DNA from 2 places in the Carnobacterium sp. FSL E2-0243 genome. Region 1 is predicted to be linked to the other one. Evidence: riboswitches for the same ligand, from Rfam matches in the RefSeq annotation. Region 1 holds a riboswitch; the other holds the start of a gene.
The links. A riboswitch is a leader RNA that binds a small molecule or an ion and turns the genes downstream of it on or off. The one in region 1 is predicted to bind magnesium.
Positions count from the first base shown of each region.

Region 2: another riboswitch for magnesium. It lies ahead of mgtA (magnesium-translocating P-type ATPase); the one in region 1 lies ahead of mgtA (magnesium-translocating P-type ATPase).

Region 1 covers NZ_JBBOPM010000001.1:2,130,501-2,139,503, reverse strand. The annotation lists gene def (peptide deformylase) at 1-30, opposite strand, end outside; gene gdhA (NADP-specific glutamate dehydrogenase) at 263-1,609, shown strand; M-box (ykoK) riboswitch at 1,751-1,950, shown strand; gene mgtA (magnesium-translocating P-type ATPase) at 2,314-4,932, shown strand; gene pdhA (pyruvate dehydrogenase (acetyl-transferring) E1 component subunit alpha) at 5,549-6,661, shown strand; gene MHI00_RS09985 (alpha-ketoacid dehydrogenase subunit beta) at 6,665-7,642, shown strand; gene MHI00_RS09980 (dihydrolipoyllysine-residue acetyltransferase) at 7,781-9,003, shown strand, end outside.
Region 2 covers NZ_JBBOPM010000001.1:348,169-357,171, forward strand. The annotation lists gene MHI00_RS01680 (histidinol-phosphatase HisJ family protein) at 117-950, shown strand; gene mgtA (magnesium-translocating P-type ATPase) at 995-3,667, opposite strand; M-box (ykoK) riboswitch at 3,938-4,112, opposite strand; gene MHI00_RS01690 (hypothetical protein) at 4,247-4,444, opposite strand; M-box (ykoK) riboswitch at 4,666-4,839, opposite strand; gene MHI00_RS01695 (helix-turn-helix domain-containing protein) at 5,265-6,845, shown strand; gene MHI00_RS01700 (biotin transporter BioY) at 7,118-7,663, opposite strand; gene MHI00_RS01705 (pectate lyase-like adhesive domain-containing protein) at 8,058-9,003, shown strand, end outside.

The DNA.
Region 1 (9,003 bases):
TTCCCGAATAATATCATCCATTGTTATCATAGTAGTCTTCACTCCTGTAGTTTAATTTTCAGTGTTGTGTAATTTGTACATCTTAATTATTTTAACAGTATTCACGGGAAAATGCACGATTTTCAAAAATATGCTATAGTTTAGTTATATTTTTCTTTCCATTATTAAAAAATTATGAGATAATGATGAGAAGTTGAAAAGCACATAGAAGAATGTCTTAAATGATATCATAGCTGTACAAATAATTTTTAGGGGTGACACAATGGAAAAAGCAAAAGAATATATTGCAGCAGTGTACAAGAAAGTTGAAGAAAGAGATCCGCATCAGGTAGAGTTTTTACAAGCAGTGAAAGAATTTTTTGACACGATTGAACCTGTTTTAGTTCGTCATCCCAAGATGATTGAAGAAAATATTTTAGAACGAATTGTGGAACCTGAAAGACTCATTCAATTTAGAGTACCATGGACGGATGATGAAGGAAATGTTCAAGTAAATCGCGCATTTCGTGCTCAATTTAGTTCAGCTATTGGGCCATACAAAGGTGGTCTTCGTTTTCACCCTAGTGTAAACCAAAGTATTGTAAAATTTTTAGGATTTGAGCAAATCTTTAAAAACAGCTTAACTGGTTTACCAATTGGCGGTGGCAAAGGCGGAAGTGATTTTAATCCAAAAGGTAAATCTGATTTTGAAGTCATGCGTTTTTGTCAAAGCTTTATGACGGAGCTACAAAAATATATTGGGCCAGATACAGATGTTCCAGCAGGAGATATCGGTGTTGGTGGACGTGAAATCGGCTATTTATTTGGTCAGTATAAAAAATTAAATGGTTTTGGTGCAGGTGTTTTAACGGGTAAACCAATTCCAATGGGTGGTAGTTTAGCTAGAACGGAAGCAACAGGTTATGGTTTAGTTTACTTTACAAATGAAATGTTAAAAGATGTAGGTAGAACATTTAAAGGTCAAAAAGTAGTTGTTTCTGGTAGTGGAAATGTAGCTATTTATGCCATTGAAAAAGTTCATCAATTAGGAGGGACAGTTATTGCTTGTTCCGATTCTGATGGTTACATCCTTGATTTAGAAGGTATCAATGCTGAAACAGTGAAACGTTTGAAAGAAGTAGAGCGGAAACGTATTTCAGAATACGTTAACGAGCATACTAGCGCCGAATATATAGAAGGAAGCATTTGGGAATTAGAAAATGAGTTCCAAATTGCATTACCATCGGCTACACAAAATGAAATTAATGGAATTACGGCTAAAAAATTAGTTGCGCAAGGCGTTTATGCAGTTGCAGAAGGTGCGAATATGCCAAGTGATTTAGAAGCGATTAAGGTTTATCAAGAACATGGTGTCTTATACGGCCCTGCAAAAGCAGCAAATGCTGGTGGAGTAGCTGTTTCAGCTTTGGAGATGAGCCAAAATAGTATTCGATTAAGTTGGACATTTGAAGAAGTTGATGATCGCTTAAAAGATATTATGGCGACGATTTATCAACAATGTCGTGATGTTGCGAAAGAATATGGTGTTGAAGGGGACTTCGTCAGCGGTGCAAATATTGCTGGGTTCCTTAAAGTAGCTGAAGCAATGTTGTCTCAAGGTGTTGTTTAATTAAAAAATAGTCTAACAGACCACTCTCTTAAATTTTCAGAGAGTGGTCTGTTATTTTAGTTAAGAGTATCTCCAATAAATTTTTTCGGCTTGACTTAATTTTTTATTTGATGTACATTGAAAGGGAAGTAAGAATTGAATACACGCTTCTGTTAGGTGAGGCTCCTATATGGAAAATGCTGCTGCCCTGCACATATCGAGAGACATGTGTAGCAAAATGTTTAACATCTTATAATAAGATGGAATGGGTCAACAGAAATGGTCGAATTAAGGTCATTTTTAATGTAGCTGATGAATAATCTACGCCATATAGTGCTAAAGCTCAATGATGGAGAATACTACTAGTTTTTTTGCGCTAGTTTCAAGTATTTATATGAAAATTGTTTGTTTTTGATGAACTTTTTAGCATGCCCTCTATGATTGTAGGGGCATGCTTTTTCTATAGTCTAATTTTCTAACGAGTGGATCAGGACTTACAGCAAAAGAAAAGTGTGTGAATGATAATTAGTAGCAAGCTTTTCAAAAAATACATAAAAAAGAGAGGTGAGTATGATGGAAAAACCAAGTCAAAAAGATAGTTCAGACCCAGGAAGTCAGAGGTTGCAAGAAAAGTTAATTAAGTTTCATTGTACTCACTTGTCTATTTAGATACGTTTGTATCAAAGATGCCAGCTTTTCTTGCTTATGAAAGCGAGGAAACCAAAATGATGATGAATAGAAAAACTCAAATTAAGACAGAAAAAAAATCTAAAGACAACGAATTGAAAAAATTAGGCTATTTACAAGAAGAAGAAGTACTGAGCCAATTTGGCACTAGTCTAGCAGGATTAACAGAAGATGAAGCTAAAAACCGGTTAGAAAAATACGGTCCCAATGAGGTTGCATCACAAAAACCAACTCCTTGGTTTATATTATTAATTGAAGCTTTTAAAGATCCCTTTGTATACGTGTTAATGCTTTTATTAGTCGTTTCGGCTCTGACTAATGATGTTGAAGCTAGTATTGTGATGGGGTTAATGATTTTATTTAGTGCAGGAATTCGCTTTGTTCAGGAATATCGCTCACAAAAAGCTAGTTTAGCATTAAAAGAATTAATTGAAACAACTTGTGCGGTTACTCGAGATGGAGAGACTAGGGAACTGCCGATTGATGAAGTTGTTCCAGGAGATATTGTCGTTCTTTCCACAGGTGATATGATTCCAGCAGATGCTCGTTTGATTTGGACAAAAGATTTATTTGTGAATCAATCTTCCTTAACAGGTGAATCGATGCCTGTTGAAAAATTTGTACGTATAGATGACCATGTAGCTGATAAAGATGAAACGGCGCTAGATTTACACAATTTAGCCTTTATGGGAACAGATGTGTTAAGTGGTCAAGGCAGAGTGGTTATTTTAAAAACAGGAGGAGAGACCTTCTTTGGCGATATCGCCTCTAATGTTTCTGAAAAAAGAGGAGAGACAGGATTTGATCGCGGCGTGACAAACGTAAGTAAATTATTAATTCGTTTTATGTTAGTTATGGTGCCAATTGTTTTTCTAATTAATGGTTTAACCAAAGGGGATTGGGGAGAAGCATTCTTCTTTTCAATTGCAATAGCAGTAGGTTTAACCCCAGAAATGTTGCCAATGATTATTACTAGTAATCTAGCAAAAGGTGCAATAGCTATGTCGAAGAAAAAAGTTATTGTTAAAGAGTTAAATGCAATTCAAAACTTAGGTGCGATGGATATTTTGTGTACGGATAAGACCGGCACAATTACAGAAGATAAAGTTGTATTAGTGCGCCATGTAAATCCCGTTGGAGATGACTGTGAGCGCGTCCTTGAATTGGCTTATTTAAATTCTAATTATCAAACGGGTTGGAAAAATTTAATGGATCATGCTGTTATTCAGTATTTTTCTGAAAATCGTGAAAATTTTGCTATTGGCGAAGTCGAAAAAATTGATGAAATACCATTCGATTTTTCTAGAAGACGTTTAACAGTTGCTGTGAATAATCAAGGACATCAAGTGATGGTTACAAAAGGCGCGGTTGAAGAAATGATGAAAATCTGTTCTTTTGTAGAATTAAATGATGAGATAGTACCATTGACTAAAGAGTTAATGGATCGCATGATGGATGTTAGTATAAAAATGAATGAAAGTGGTATGCGCGTCTTAGGAGTTGCATACAAAAATGATGTCCATGATACAGCTATCTATTCAATTGAAGATGAAAATGAAATGATTTTAGCTGGCTTTATGGGGTTTCTTGATCCAGCTAAAAAGTCTTCTATTACTGCGATTAAATCACTTCATGAACACGGCGTTAATGTTAAAGTTCTAACTGGAGACAACGAAATTGTGTCTAAAAAAGTTTGTCGTGATGTTGGAATAGAAGTGGGCAATGCTTTATTAGGGACACAAATTGAGAATATGAGTGACGAAGAATTAACTTTAGCAACGGAATCAACCAATTTATTTGCTAAATTAAATCCAACTCAAAAAGCACGAATTATTGCGCTATTGCAAGCTAAAGGACATACTGTTGGTTTTATGGGTGATGGAATTAACGATGCTCCAGCTTTAAGAAAAGCAGATGTAGGCATATCTGTTGATACTGCAGCTGATATAACGAAAGAAGCTAGTTCTATTATTTTACTTGAAAAAAGTTTAAACGTATTGGAAGATGGTATCTTAGAGGGTAGATCAGTTTTTGGGAATATGATGAAGTATGTCAAAATGACGATTAGCTCTAATTTTGGGAATGTTTTTAGTGTTCTTGTAGCCAGTGCCTTTCTCCCATTTTTACCAATGCTTTCAATTCAACTACTTGTGCAAAATCTAATCTATGATGTTGCTCAATTAACCATCCCTTGGGATCGTATGGATGAGGAAGATTTAATGTTGCCAGCTAAATGGGATACAAGTAACCTAATGAAATTTACGCTAAGTATCGGACCAGTCAGCTCTATTTTTGATATTTTAACCTATTTATTGATGTGGTTTGTCTTCCAAGCCAATACAGTTCAAGAGGCAGCTTTGTTCCATTCAGGTTGGTTTGTAATTGGTTTAATTACTCAAACAGTTGTGGTTCATGTTATTCGTACGAAAAAAATTCCATTTATTCAAAGCCGTGCAAGTTTCGGTGTAACAGTATCCACTATTTTAGTTATTATTGCAGCCGTTCTAATTCCAAGTAGCCCAATTGGACAAGTATTTGATTTAGTCGCTTTACCAAGTAACTACTGGCCTTGGATGATTGGTATTGTCATTGCTTACATTGTGACTGTTCAATTAGTTAAAATGCTTTATATCAAAGTCAACAAAGAATGGCTATAGGCTAGTTAAAATGAATAAATAAAGAATCAGTGATTTTCTATAGATTATCACTGGTTCTTTTTTGCATTATTATAGAAGAAAAAAACTAGTAGTAGTCATCTTTTTTTATAAAAGCATTAGAATAAAAAAATACAAAGTTGTTCCTAAAGGAAAAGAAACGGAATTTATTTTTTAGAAAAAGGCAAAAATTCGAATTATGAGAAAAAATTAATCTTAAAAAAAAGCATTGTGAAAAAAATATAATGTGAGCTGTGTCTCAGTTGAAACGCAAAATATTAATACAGTTTTTAATTAAGAGTATAACAGTTGGATGTTGAATCGACGGTTTTTAGCAAAATTGTTTTATTTTCAATGCTTCATTTTAACAATAATAAAATAAGAAAGGGGTCAAGTGAAGAATTTCACTATAACAGTCGTGGTTCCTGTTTTTTTAAGCTAGTCCTAGGTTTTTTCACTTTTAATGGTGTGGAAATCGTAGCATAACACTTGCATAAGATATGAAAGCGTGTTAAATTAAAAGGGTAAAGAGATTACACTAATACAGTTTTAGTGGTCTGTATAAAACAGCATCTTAACAAAAACAAATAGATGGTAAAGAGAGAGGAATGGGTAAAAGATGGCGACAAAAAAGAATAAACCTATCGATTTCGATGCATTGATGGATAGCGTAAACGCTGATTTTCCAACAATACAAATTTTAGATGAGGATGGTAAAGTTGTAAATCCTGACTTAATGCCAGATTTATCTGATGAAGAGTTAGTAGACTTAATGTCTAAAATGGTTTGGTCACGTGTGTTAGACCAACGTTCAACAGCACTTAATCGTCAAGGACGTCTTGGTTTCTTTGCTCCAACAGCTGGACAAGAAGCAAGTCAATTAGCAAGTCACTTTGCAATGGAAAAAGAAGATTTCTTATTACCTGGTTATCGTGATGTTCCTCAATTGGTTCAACATGGTTTACCTTTAAAAGAAGCATTTTTATGGTCTCGTGGTCACGCTGGCGGGAACAAATATGATGTGAACCTACATGCTATGCCACCACAAATTATTATTGGCGCTCAAATCGTTCAAGCAGCAGGAGTTGCATTGGGAATGAAAAAACGCGGCAAGAAAAATGTTGTGTTAACTTATACTGGTGATGGCGGTTCTTCACAAGGGGATTTCTATGAAGGAATGAACTTTGCTGGAGCATACGATGCACCTGCAATCTTTATTATTCAAAATAATGGATACGCAATTTCAACACCACGTTCAGTTCAAACTAAAGCGAAAACTTTAGCTCAAAAAGCTGTTGCTGCTGGAATTCCAGGAGTTGTAGTAGACGGAATGGATCCATTAGCAGTTTATGCAGTTACAAAAGAAGCGCGTGATCGTGCAATTGCTGGAGATGGCCCAACTTTAATTGAAACATTAACGTATCGTTATGGTCCACATACACTTTCAGGTGATGATCCAACTCGTTACCGTACTAAGGAAACAGATGATATTTGGGAAAAACGTGATCCTTTAGTTCGTATGCGTAATTTCTTAACTGAAAAAGGTATCTGGTCTGAAGAAAAAGAAAATGAAGTAATTGAAGCTACTAAAGAAGAAATTAAAGAAGCGATTAAAGCTGCTGATCAAGAGCCGAAACAAAAAGTTTCAGATTTCTTGAAAAATATGTTTGAAGAACCAAACCAAACAATTAAAGAACAAATTGCAATTTTTGAAGCAAAGGAGTCGAAATAAATCATGGCACAAAAAACAATGATCCAAGCGATTACTGATGCGCTTGCACTTGAACTTGGTAAAGATGAAAACGTCTTGATTTTTGGTGAAGATGTTGGGAATAACGGTGGAGTTTTCCGTGCCACTGAAGGATTACAAGCAACATATGGCGAAGACCGTGTTTTCGATACACCTCTTGCTGAGTCTGGTATTGGTGGTCTTGCAGTTGGTTTAGCATTAGAAGGCTTCCGTCCAGTTCCAGAAATTCAATTCTTCGGATTTGTATTTGAAGTAATGGATTCAATCGTTGGACAAGCAGCTCGTACACGTTACCGTATGAGTGGTACTCGTAACTTACCAATTACAATCCGTGCACCATTTGGTGGAGGAGTTCATACTCCAGAATTACACTCAGATAACTTAGAAGGATTAATTGCTCAATCACCAGGGATTAAAATTGTTATTCCAAGTAACCCTTATGATGCAAAAGGACTTTTAATTTCAGCAATTCGTGACAACGATCCAGTTGTTTTCTTAGAGCATATGAAATTATACCGTTCTTTCCGTGAAGAAGTTCCAGAAGAAGCGTATACTGTTCCTCTAGGTAAAGCAGCGATTGCTAAAGAAGGTACTGATATTTCAGTTATCACTTATGGCGCAATGGTTCGTGAAGCCCTTAAAGCAGCAGAAAAATTAGAAAAAGAAGGCATTTCAGTTGAAATCGTCGATCTTAGAACTGTTTCTCCATTGGATATTGAAACAATTATTGCTTCAGTTGAAAAAACTGGCCGTGTTGTTGTTGTTCAAGAAGCACAACGTCAAGCAGGTGTTGGTGCAATGGTGATGTCAGAAATTTCTGAACGTGCAATTCTTTCATTAGAAGCTCCAATTGGACGCGTAGCTGCACCAGATACTGTCTTTCCTTTTGGTCAAGCTGAAAATGCTTGGTTACCAAATGCAAATGACATTGAAGAAAAAATCAAAGAAATCTACAACTTCTAATAAAAATTAAATAGTTTAGGCGAATACAATCGATCCTTTCAATAGATATTGATTGATTGTATTTGTTTTATAGTTGAAGCTCAGATTAAAAAGTAGCACACAATTAAAAGTAGTTATTAAGAAGGGAAGTTATTAAAAATGGCTTTTAAATTTAAATTACCAGATATTGGTGAAGGAATTCATGAAGGTGAAATCGTTAAGTGGTTTGCTAAAGTTGGCGATACAATTAAAGAAGACGATACTTTATTAGAAGTACAAAACGATAAATCAGTTGAAGAAATTCCATCTCCAGTGACAGGTACAATTAAAAGTATCTTAGTTGAAGAAGGAACAGTTGCCGTAGTTGGTGATGTTTTAGTTGAAATCGATGCTCCTGGTTATGAAGAAGAAGAAGCTGCAGCTCCTGCTCCAGCAAAAACTGAAGCTCCAGCACCAGCAGCACCAGCAGCAACAAGCGGTAACGCAGCTTTATTCCAGTTCAAATTACCAGATATCGGTGAAGGAATTGCTGAAGGCGAGATCGTTAAATGGTTTGTAGCTCCAGGAGATACAATCAAAGAAGATGATACTTTACTAGAAGTACAAAATGATAAATCAGTTGAAGAAATTCCATCTCCAGTAACAGGTATTGTTAAAAATATTCTTGTTTCTGAAGGAACAGTTGCTAATGTTGGCGACGTTTTAGTTGAAATTGATGCTCCTGATTACGTTGATCACAGTGCTCCTGCTTCTGAACAAACTCCAGCACAACCTGCTGCAGTTCCTACTTCTGAAGCTCCAACACAACCAGCAACAGGAAATGGTTCTGGTGTTGTAGCAGTATCTGATCCATCAAAACGTATTTTAGCAATGCCTTCTGTTCGCCAATTAGCGCGTGAAAAAGGAATTGACATTAGTACAGTTGCACCAACTGGAAAAAATGGTCGCATTACTAAAGAAGATATCTTAAACTTCAATGGTTCTGCTGCACCAGCAAAAGTTGAAACTGCAAGTACTACACCAGCAGCACAAAATAATGCACCTGCTGAAAAAGCTGCTGCACCAGCACAACCATTTAGCTCAAATCTTGGCGAAATGGAAACAAGAGAAAAAATGTCACCAACACGTAAAGCAATTGCAAAAGCTATGGTAAATAGCAAAGCAACGGCTCCTCACGTGACATTATTTGATGAAGTAGATGCAACTAAATTAATGGCTCATAGAAAACGTTTCAAAGATGTTGCAGCTGATAAAGGCGTTAAATTAACATTCTTACCATATGTCGTTAAAGCATTGGTATCTGTTTTACGCAAATATCCAGCGTTAAATGCTTCTATTGATGACGCTACTCAAGAAATCGTTTATAAACACTATTTCAATAT
Region 2 (9,003 bases), 1.8 Mb from region 1:
CTAGCTAAAGTTATAAATCTATCAATGAACTAACCGAAAGACGGCTACTTACTTCTGATGACAAGTCAAAGGGAAGTAGCCCTATTTCTATTTGATACTGGAGGGGGAAAACGTTTATGGTGTATGCAGATTACCATGTTCATAGCGATTATAGTGATGATTCTTGGTATTTAATGGAAGATGTTGTAAAAGATGCCATTCAACTTGGTTTAGAAGAAATATGTTTTACTGATCATGTAGATTATGGCGTCAAACCAGATTGGCAGCCAGAAGATATATTTCAAATAGGAGCGAATAAAGAGGTTAAGAATGTTCACTATGACTTATATTTTTCTGAATTAGAAAGGTTGACCAAAAAATATGCAGATCAAATAAGAATAAAGACTGGCTTAGAATTTGGTATGCAAGTTCATACAATTGAGCCATTTGAAAAGCTTTACCACTCCCACTCTTTTGATTTTATTTTGCTATCAATCCATCAAATTGAAGATCAGGAATTTTGGTTAGGAGAGTTTCAAAAAGGACGTACTCATGAGGAAGTTTATGATTGTTATTATAATGAAATGTTGCAACTAGTGACTGCTTATCAAGATTATAGCGTACTCGCTCATATGGATTTAGTCAGACGTTATTTAGACAAGGAAGTTGATCTATTTCATTACAGTAAAGCTAAAATAGAAAAGATCCTTAAAATTGTGATTGCCAATAATAAAGGAATTGAACTAAATACCTCTTCGGAGCGCTATGAAATCAATGGTTTAACTCCTTCTATTGAAATTCTAAAACTGTATCATGAACTTGGTGGCAAGATTATTACAATCGGAAGTGATAGCCATAAGCCTGAACATTTAGCATGGAAAATCAAAGAATCGAAAGAATTGTTGAAAAGTATTGGTTATACACAGTTCTGTACCTTTGATAAGATGGAACCTATTTTTCATGATTTATAATAAAAAGCAGCTGAGAAATTTTCTCAGCTGCTTTTTTTAACGACTTAAAGCAATTCACCAAAGCGTTTAATATAGATTTTTTTCATAAAGGTTACTAAGGTTAGATAGGCGATAATCGTCAAGGCTAACCAACCAAAGAAGTTAAGTGGGAGTGGAACCATGCCCAAGTGAGCTCCTAAATTTGTATAAGGCAACACTGTTCCAACAGCAATTCCTAAACCTGTAACAGTGGTAACAATGAAAGATGCCCGACTTTGTAGGAACGGAACTTTTGGAGTCCGTAATGCATGAATGACTAATGTTTGAGACCAAAGTGATTCTACAAACCAACCAGCATTAAACAAAGCTGCAAAAATCAATTGTTTTTCAGGTGGAAGAGAGCTATAGCTTCCGCCTAAAACTTGTGGACAAATGACAAAGAACATTAACAGATATGTTGTAATATCAAAAACTGAACTTGTTGGACCAATCCATTTCATGAAAGATCCAATTGAAGAAGAATCCCATTTTCTAGGTTTTTCTAAATATTCTTTGTCGACATTATCCCAAGGAATTGAGATACATGAAATATCGTAAATTAAATTTAAAAAGAGAACTTGAATCGGTAAGATTGGTAAGAATGGTAGAAAAGCACTTCCGACTAAAACAGAGAACATGTTACCAAAATTAGAACTAGCTGTCATTTTAATATATTTAATGATATTTCCAAATATTTTACGACCAGAAATTAGCCCTTTTTCTAGAATTAATAAATCTTTTTCTAAAAGAATAACATCTGCTGATTCTTTAGCAATATCTACAGCTGTATCAACAGAGATTCCAACGTCAGCTTCTTTCATTGCAGAAGCATCGTTAATTCCATCGCCCATGAAACCAACTGTATGGTCATTATTACGCAATGTTTTTACAATCCGTGTTTTTTGTTGCGGAGATAGTTTCACAAAAATATTGTTTTCTTCAACTACCGCAGTTAGCTGCGCCTCGTCAAGCGAATCAATATCACTACCAAAAACAACATTTTTTACTTTAATCCCAACTTGTTTACAAACAGTTCGGGTGATTTTTTCGTTATCGCCTGTCAGAATTTTTACAGCTACTCCATTTTTAGCTAAGGCTTCAAGTGCGGGTTTTGTTGTTTCTTTTGGTGGATCGAGGAAAGCTAGATAGCCCATTAGCACCATATCTGACTCATCTTTAACTGAAAATTCACCAATTGCTGCTGGATTCGTTTTTTGAGAGATAGCGATAACGCGTAAACCATCCTCATTTAGATCATCAACAGTTTTCAATATTTTATTTTTTAGAGTCTCAGTCAAAACGGTGACTTCGCCCATATATTCTACATGAGAAGAAATACTCAACATTTCTTCAACGGCACCTTTAGTAATCATTTGTGTTTTCCCATCTTGGTTTCGAATCACGACACTCATCCGTCTGCGATTAAAATCAAAAGGAATTTCATCTATTTTTTCGTATTCATTAATGGGAATGTTTAGTTCATTTTGACTTGCTTCGATAATCGCTAAATCCATTAAATTTTTAAGACCTGTTTGGTAATAGCTATTGAAGAAAGCATGTTTTAGAACACGATCATTTTCTTTACCTAAGACATCTAAATGATACTCTAAGACAATTTTGTCTTGTGTTAATGTTCCTGTTTTATCAGTACAAAGCACATCAATTGCACCAAAATTTTGAATAGAGTTGATATTTTTTATGATAGTTCCTTCTTTAGCCATGGAAAGAGTTCCTTTGACTAAGTTTGTTGTTACAATCATGGGCAACATTTCAGGTGTTAAGCCTACTGCGACTGATAAACCAAATAAGAAAGCTTCTAACCAATCGCCTTTTGTTAAACCGTTAATAATAAAGACAGCTGGTGCCATTAGCGCCATAAAACGAATCAATAACCAAGAAACAGAATTAATCCCTTTTTCAAAACTAGTATCACCTTTTTTTCTTGAAACATCATGGGCAATACGGCCAAATTGCGTATAAGGGCCGACTGCAATAACGATGCCCATTGCTGAACCACTCACAACATTGCTGCCCATAAAAGCTACATTTTCATAGTCCATCACGTTGGAATTTTTTGTGTTCGGAGCTAAATCAATTTCATATTTTTCAACAGGATTGCTTTCACCTGTCATGGCAGCTTGGCTAATAAATAAGTCTTTTGATTTCAAAATTCGGATATCAGCTGGTATCATATCTCCAGCTGATAGGTGAACGATATCCCCGCAAACTAATTCTTCCATTGGGATTTCAGTTTTCCCGCTAGTGCGTCTAGTTACTGTCGCAGTCACTTTAACCATGGTTCTTAGCTTTTCAGCTGCATTGGTTGAACGAACGGATTGAACAAAAGTTAATAAACCACTGATTGTCACCATTGTAACGATGATGATTACTCCTGTTAAATCTTTATCTGCTGGAGCAGCAATCCAATAATCCGTAACAAATGAGATGGCAGCAAGTAGTAATAAAACAAGTGTAAAAGGATTGATGAAAGCTCGTACAAGTTTAGCTGGAATGGATTCAGGTTTTTCATGCTGAATTTCATTGCTACCATATTTTTTACGCGCTGTTAGAACCTCATTTGTATTTAATCCATCTAGTGATGAACTAAAGTGATCGACCACCTTTTTACGATGAGAGGTTGCTGCAAATTTATAAATTTGATCGGTTACTTTATAGTTGATTGTTTTCTTTTTAGCCATTGAAATAGCCTCCTTTTTATAGACGATGAAACAAATTGTCCGTTGTCTCATCAAGAATGAATCGCAACTTAAATGAGCAACGATTATTTTTCTTTTCGTTTGATGAATAAATACCAAGTGATAAGTGCGGTTAGATAAAATCCCAAAATCCTAAAAATGGTTTCCATAATTTCAACCAACTTTCCTTAGGGAATAGAGCAATTTGAATGGAATTTAAGCAATAGAAAAAGCCTTTTGTTGCATGAAGGCGCAACAAAAGGCTCGTTAAATAAGAGTTACCTTCGTTGAGCTTTAGCACTATATAACGTAAAAAACGAACACATCGTTTTTAGCTACCTTATGGAAAGCCTTAATTCGACAATCCCTGTTCTACCCATTGGCATCTTTCGATATTTTTGGGCAGTAGCCTATGTTTATATAGGAGCCTCACCTAACAGTACCGATTTTAAATCGGCAAATATATAATTGTTTAATTGATTTAAAATGGTCAACTAATCATATTGCTTGATTCATTGACTAGTCTATCATGCTAGAAAGCGAGGACTAAATAGCATGAGGCTAGCCTAATAAATTAAAAGCTCATAGCCAAGATAACTTCTCTTGTTTTTTAGCTGTTTTAAAATAAAAGTTTTTTGTTTGTTTATCATAGTAGTACAGTTGCTTTTGTCCGTTATCGGCTACATAAATAAAATATTTACATTTAGAAGTTTCGTAGCTTTTGATATTTTTAATTCCATAAAAACGAACAAAGCGCACAATTTCTTGTGTGTAATCCATATCTTTCACGTCCTAACTAATGGCACTTAGTTAGTTTTATTGATAGTCAAAAATTGGGAGGTTATCCCAACTTGATTCGCACTAGTGCCATCTTTATTTTGTTGTCGATCCAATTGTTTACCTCCACCAATCTGTTGACTTAAATTATCTTATCGAATTGTGTATGAAGCTAGCTGGGCATAAAAAAGCCCTCATCTAGGGTAGACGAGGGCAACAAAAATAAATCTACCACTCGTCGAGTTTTAGCACTATGCAACGTAAAAAGTATCATTCTACTTTTAGCCATCTTATGGAAAGCCTTAATCCGACAATCCCTGTTCTACCCATTGGCATCTTTCGATGTTTTTGGGCAATGGCCTATATTTGCATAGGAGCCTCACCTAACTGGTAACACTTTAATTAATCGTTCTGATGTATCAACGGGTTCATTGTAGCACCCTATTCAGAAAATGACAACCCCTAAAAATTAAGTGAACTGTCTGGAAAGTTGAATAACAAATCGTTTTAAAGCTGAAAAGATGATTAAATCAGCGTTTATTTCCTTAATAGAAAATTAATTTTAAAACAAGAATAGAGTGGGACTTAATTCTAGATATAAGAACTGACATTTATACTGTTAGAATTAAACAAGTTGGTTTTTTAAAGATTCATTAATTGTGAAAAATAAAATTTTAATGCGTTATTTTAAACGTGAATCTAACGAATTTAAGGCAGTGTTTTAATAAATTAAATCAGTCGCTAGGTAGGTTAGTTATAAGCTTATATCTATTGTTAATTAGAGTGTTTACCAGTCGAATTTGCTTGTTTTAATAGAGGCGGAATGTTAAAATGGGGGCGAATTCAAAAATGGGAGTGTAAATGTTTTTATTTGTTATTTTTATATAAAAAGGGGATGGGGTATATGTATAATTTTTTAAATAATGAAGCGAATAGAAAGTTGAAGTTTATTGAAATACTCCATCGACAGGATGATTGGATCACCCTTTCTAAGATTGCAGAAGAGTTGGACTGTTCGGATAAAATATTACGCAGTGACATTAAGAAAATAAATATTGATTTTAGTCCATTTATGATTATTTCTTCTCCAAATGGTGTGCTATTAGAATATCCTCACACTATCAATATTGAATATATTTACAGTAAAACGTTAAGAACTAGTATAGAATATCAAGTTATAGAACATTTGTTTTTAAACCCAGGAATTACTATTACAGAATTATCGGAAATTCTCTATACTAGTGAGCCAGGTTTGAGAAGAAAAATCAAAGCATTATCTAGACAAACAGAGGAATCAGGTTTTAATATTGAGATTATAGATAGCCACTGCAACCTAGTAGGTGAAGAAGCACAGGTTCGTAATTTTTTAGTCTATTATTTTTTTGAGAAAATGTATTATGAGGATGCACCATTTAGCTCTACTGAACGTCAAGTAGTCGGGAAAATAATGGATTATTTTGAAAAAGAGTATAATAGAAGTTATGGAATGGATGCAAGAAAAGAGATGGAAAATTATCTGATCATTTCTTTAAGAAGAGTTTTGAATGGAAGGAATTTACTCACAGAGGATATACGAAGAAAGAATGTAGCAATCCGTTATTCATTGTCCTTTGTAGGGATACTAGAGGACTCTTTTTTAAAACGTGAATTTTTCCACGTGTTTAAAATAGAATTAAATCAATCCTTATTGGAAGAAATTACCTGTGTTTTTACGACATATCAATTTTCTTTACCAAATCGAGGTCCGAAATTTGATGAAAAAGCATTTTTTCAAGGTCTTGGGGCAAATATCGGAGAGCGAATTATTCAAATGTCGAAAGATTTACAAATTCCATTATATAATATAGAAGATATTCTTAAACGAGTAGCAGTAGATTTGGCAATTTATGTTGGTCCGCTTTTTGTTTTACATGATCGCAATAAGTTATTTGTTTCTAGATTAGAGCGTAATTATCCTGCATTTATTCAGTATTTAAAGCAATCAATTAACAGCTTTGGTGAAAAATATGATAATGAATTCGAAGAATCTTTAATAAACCAATTAATTTTTTCTACAGTGATTGAATGGAAAGGTCTTTTGACTCATTTAAATAATTATCATGCAAAAGTAAAAGTCAGCTTACTAGTAGATGGTTCAATAGAATTTGCGAACTATTTAGCTGCATTGATTGAGCATCAACTGGGACAAAAACTTGATATCGCTTATATCTTTAATAAACAAACTAAAAATCAGCAAAGTGAAATTGAAAAAAGTCAATTGTTGGTAACGACAATTTCAGAATATGATTCTCATGGTGTTCCTTCTATATGTATTGATCGTAATCCAAGTTTGAATGATTTAAAGCATATTAAATCTTTGATTGAAGAGATTACTAAAGAAGAATTTAATCAAAGATTAGCTTAAACGTATCAATATAAACGAATTTGAAGATTGTGTTAGAGTAAATAAAGAAAATAGCAAAAGGCAGCTAAGGAGGAAACTCTTTGGCTGCCTTTTGTGTTAGTAGTGAAGGAAGAGGAGTTCTATTTTTAATTTTTGGTAGTAAGAAATTTTTCATATTACGTAGATAAAAAAATTTCTAGACCTCCGGTAAAAATTGAAAACACAGGTTTAAAATTCCATACTATACTAGTATTTGTAAAGCAATAAGGGAACAGGAAAGTGTTGACTGACTGTTAATCTGTTAAGTAGGAGCCTTTAGCCAGTCTTCTACGAATAGCAATTCCACAAAATGCTGCTAGTAGAGCTTTAAGAATACCAGGAATAATAAAAGGTATAAAACCACCTGTAAAAGCTGCTTGCCAGTCGAGGCCAGTTCCGTATTTTAACCAAATTGTTCCAAAAAGTAGTGTAATAAGTGCTCCCGCTAAGTTAGCAAGTATTCCCCAGGGTAAATTAAACTTCGTTTTTTCTAAAATCCATCCTGTAGCTAAAGCATTAAAAATAAATCCAATCAAAAAACCACCAGTTGGTCCTAGCAAGGCGCTAATCCCTGCGGAAAAACCAGCAAAAACAGGAACTCCAATTAATCCCATCAATAGATAAATACAGACAGCAATCATACTGTTCCATCCACCTAGAATAGTAGCAGCTAAACCAACGGCAAAAGTTTGCCCTGTTAAAGGGATAGGACCTAATGGAATGGTAATTTGAGCAATAATGGCAATGATTACGGCGAATTGTGCATTCAGAATCATTTGTTTTAATTTCGTTGTTTGCATGAGAGCATCCTCTTTTCTGTTAACTTGTTTGTTTTTAAAGGTTAACAGAAATTCAAGGATAATGCAACAGAAAATAAGAATTTAATGGAGAACTACATGTATACTAGGAAAAATTATGGTCAAACAGTCATTGATATCTAGATAGCTAAAATGACTTCTTAACGTAGTCATTTTTGAGATGTGGAGTATTGCGTAAGAAAGTATAGTAGAGATAGGTTAAAAATAAGAAATAAATTTCTTGCACATTATAAATAAAAAGGTATGGAGGCTACTATGAATCAACTATTTTTTCAGAAAATTAGTAAGTTTTTGAAAAAAATAAAACAGTTACGACGAAAGCTTCATGATATTATTTGCTTCATGAGTAGAAATATAATTGGAGGGAGGTGAGAATTTGAACAAAACTTATAGGAATAAAAAAGGTATCATCATTGGATTAATGGTGGCATTACTGAGCGTGACGGTTTTTCAAATCAATAGTATGGACATAGGGGTCTTCTTTCAAAAAGAAGGAGTTCAAGCAGATGAAAGTATGTCGTTACAAGTAGTAGAGTCAACTATATTAAAAGATACACCTATTCAAATTAACTTAAAAGGCTTGCCAACAACTAAACTTGAAGAAAATACAGAAGTTTTAGAAACAGTTATTACAATGGCTTTACCAGAAGGTTTGGTTTTTAATCAAGATGAAACAGAATGGTTAAACGCAGAAAATCCATATATTACAGTGAATTTTAATCAGGATGCGCAACAAATTGAAATAACAATTCTAAATTCGGAAAATGAAGCTGAAAAAATAGATTCTGTACCTTTAAGCTTAAGTGGCTCAGTTGCTGGAAGTTATGAAATAAAGGCGCAATCTACGTATCAAGGGCAAGATTTTGGGTCAAACACATTAATGTTAGAAGTCCAAGTAGCTAATTTGGAAGAAGAAACTAAAGCTGAATTAGAGTCACCAGAAGAACTAAATTCAGAAGAAGCGTTATCAACAGATCAACCAGTTTCAGATTCTTCAATAGAACAGTCAGCTATGCCAGAAAATCGTGGGGTGGCAAGAGCTGTTGGTGAAATTGATGTAAATAGTTGGGATAGTTTTGCGAATGCAATGAAGGATACAAGTATTTCAAAAATTAACTTAACGGCTAGTTTTGCAAATACCAGAACAGCTGGTGAGGGTGATCCCAATAATTTAGCAACAACGCAAATTACTAGAGATATTGAAATTAATGGAAATGGATTTCGAATTGATTTTCAAGGAACTTCTATTTGGTTAGGAGAAACCGGAACTGCTAGACCTACTTTTCATATGCATGACATTGTACTCGCTCAAAGATACGCAG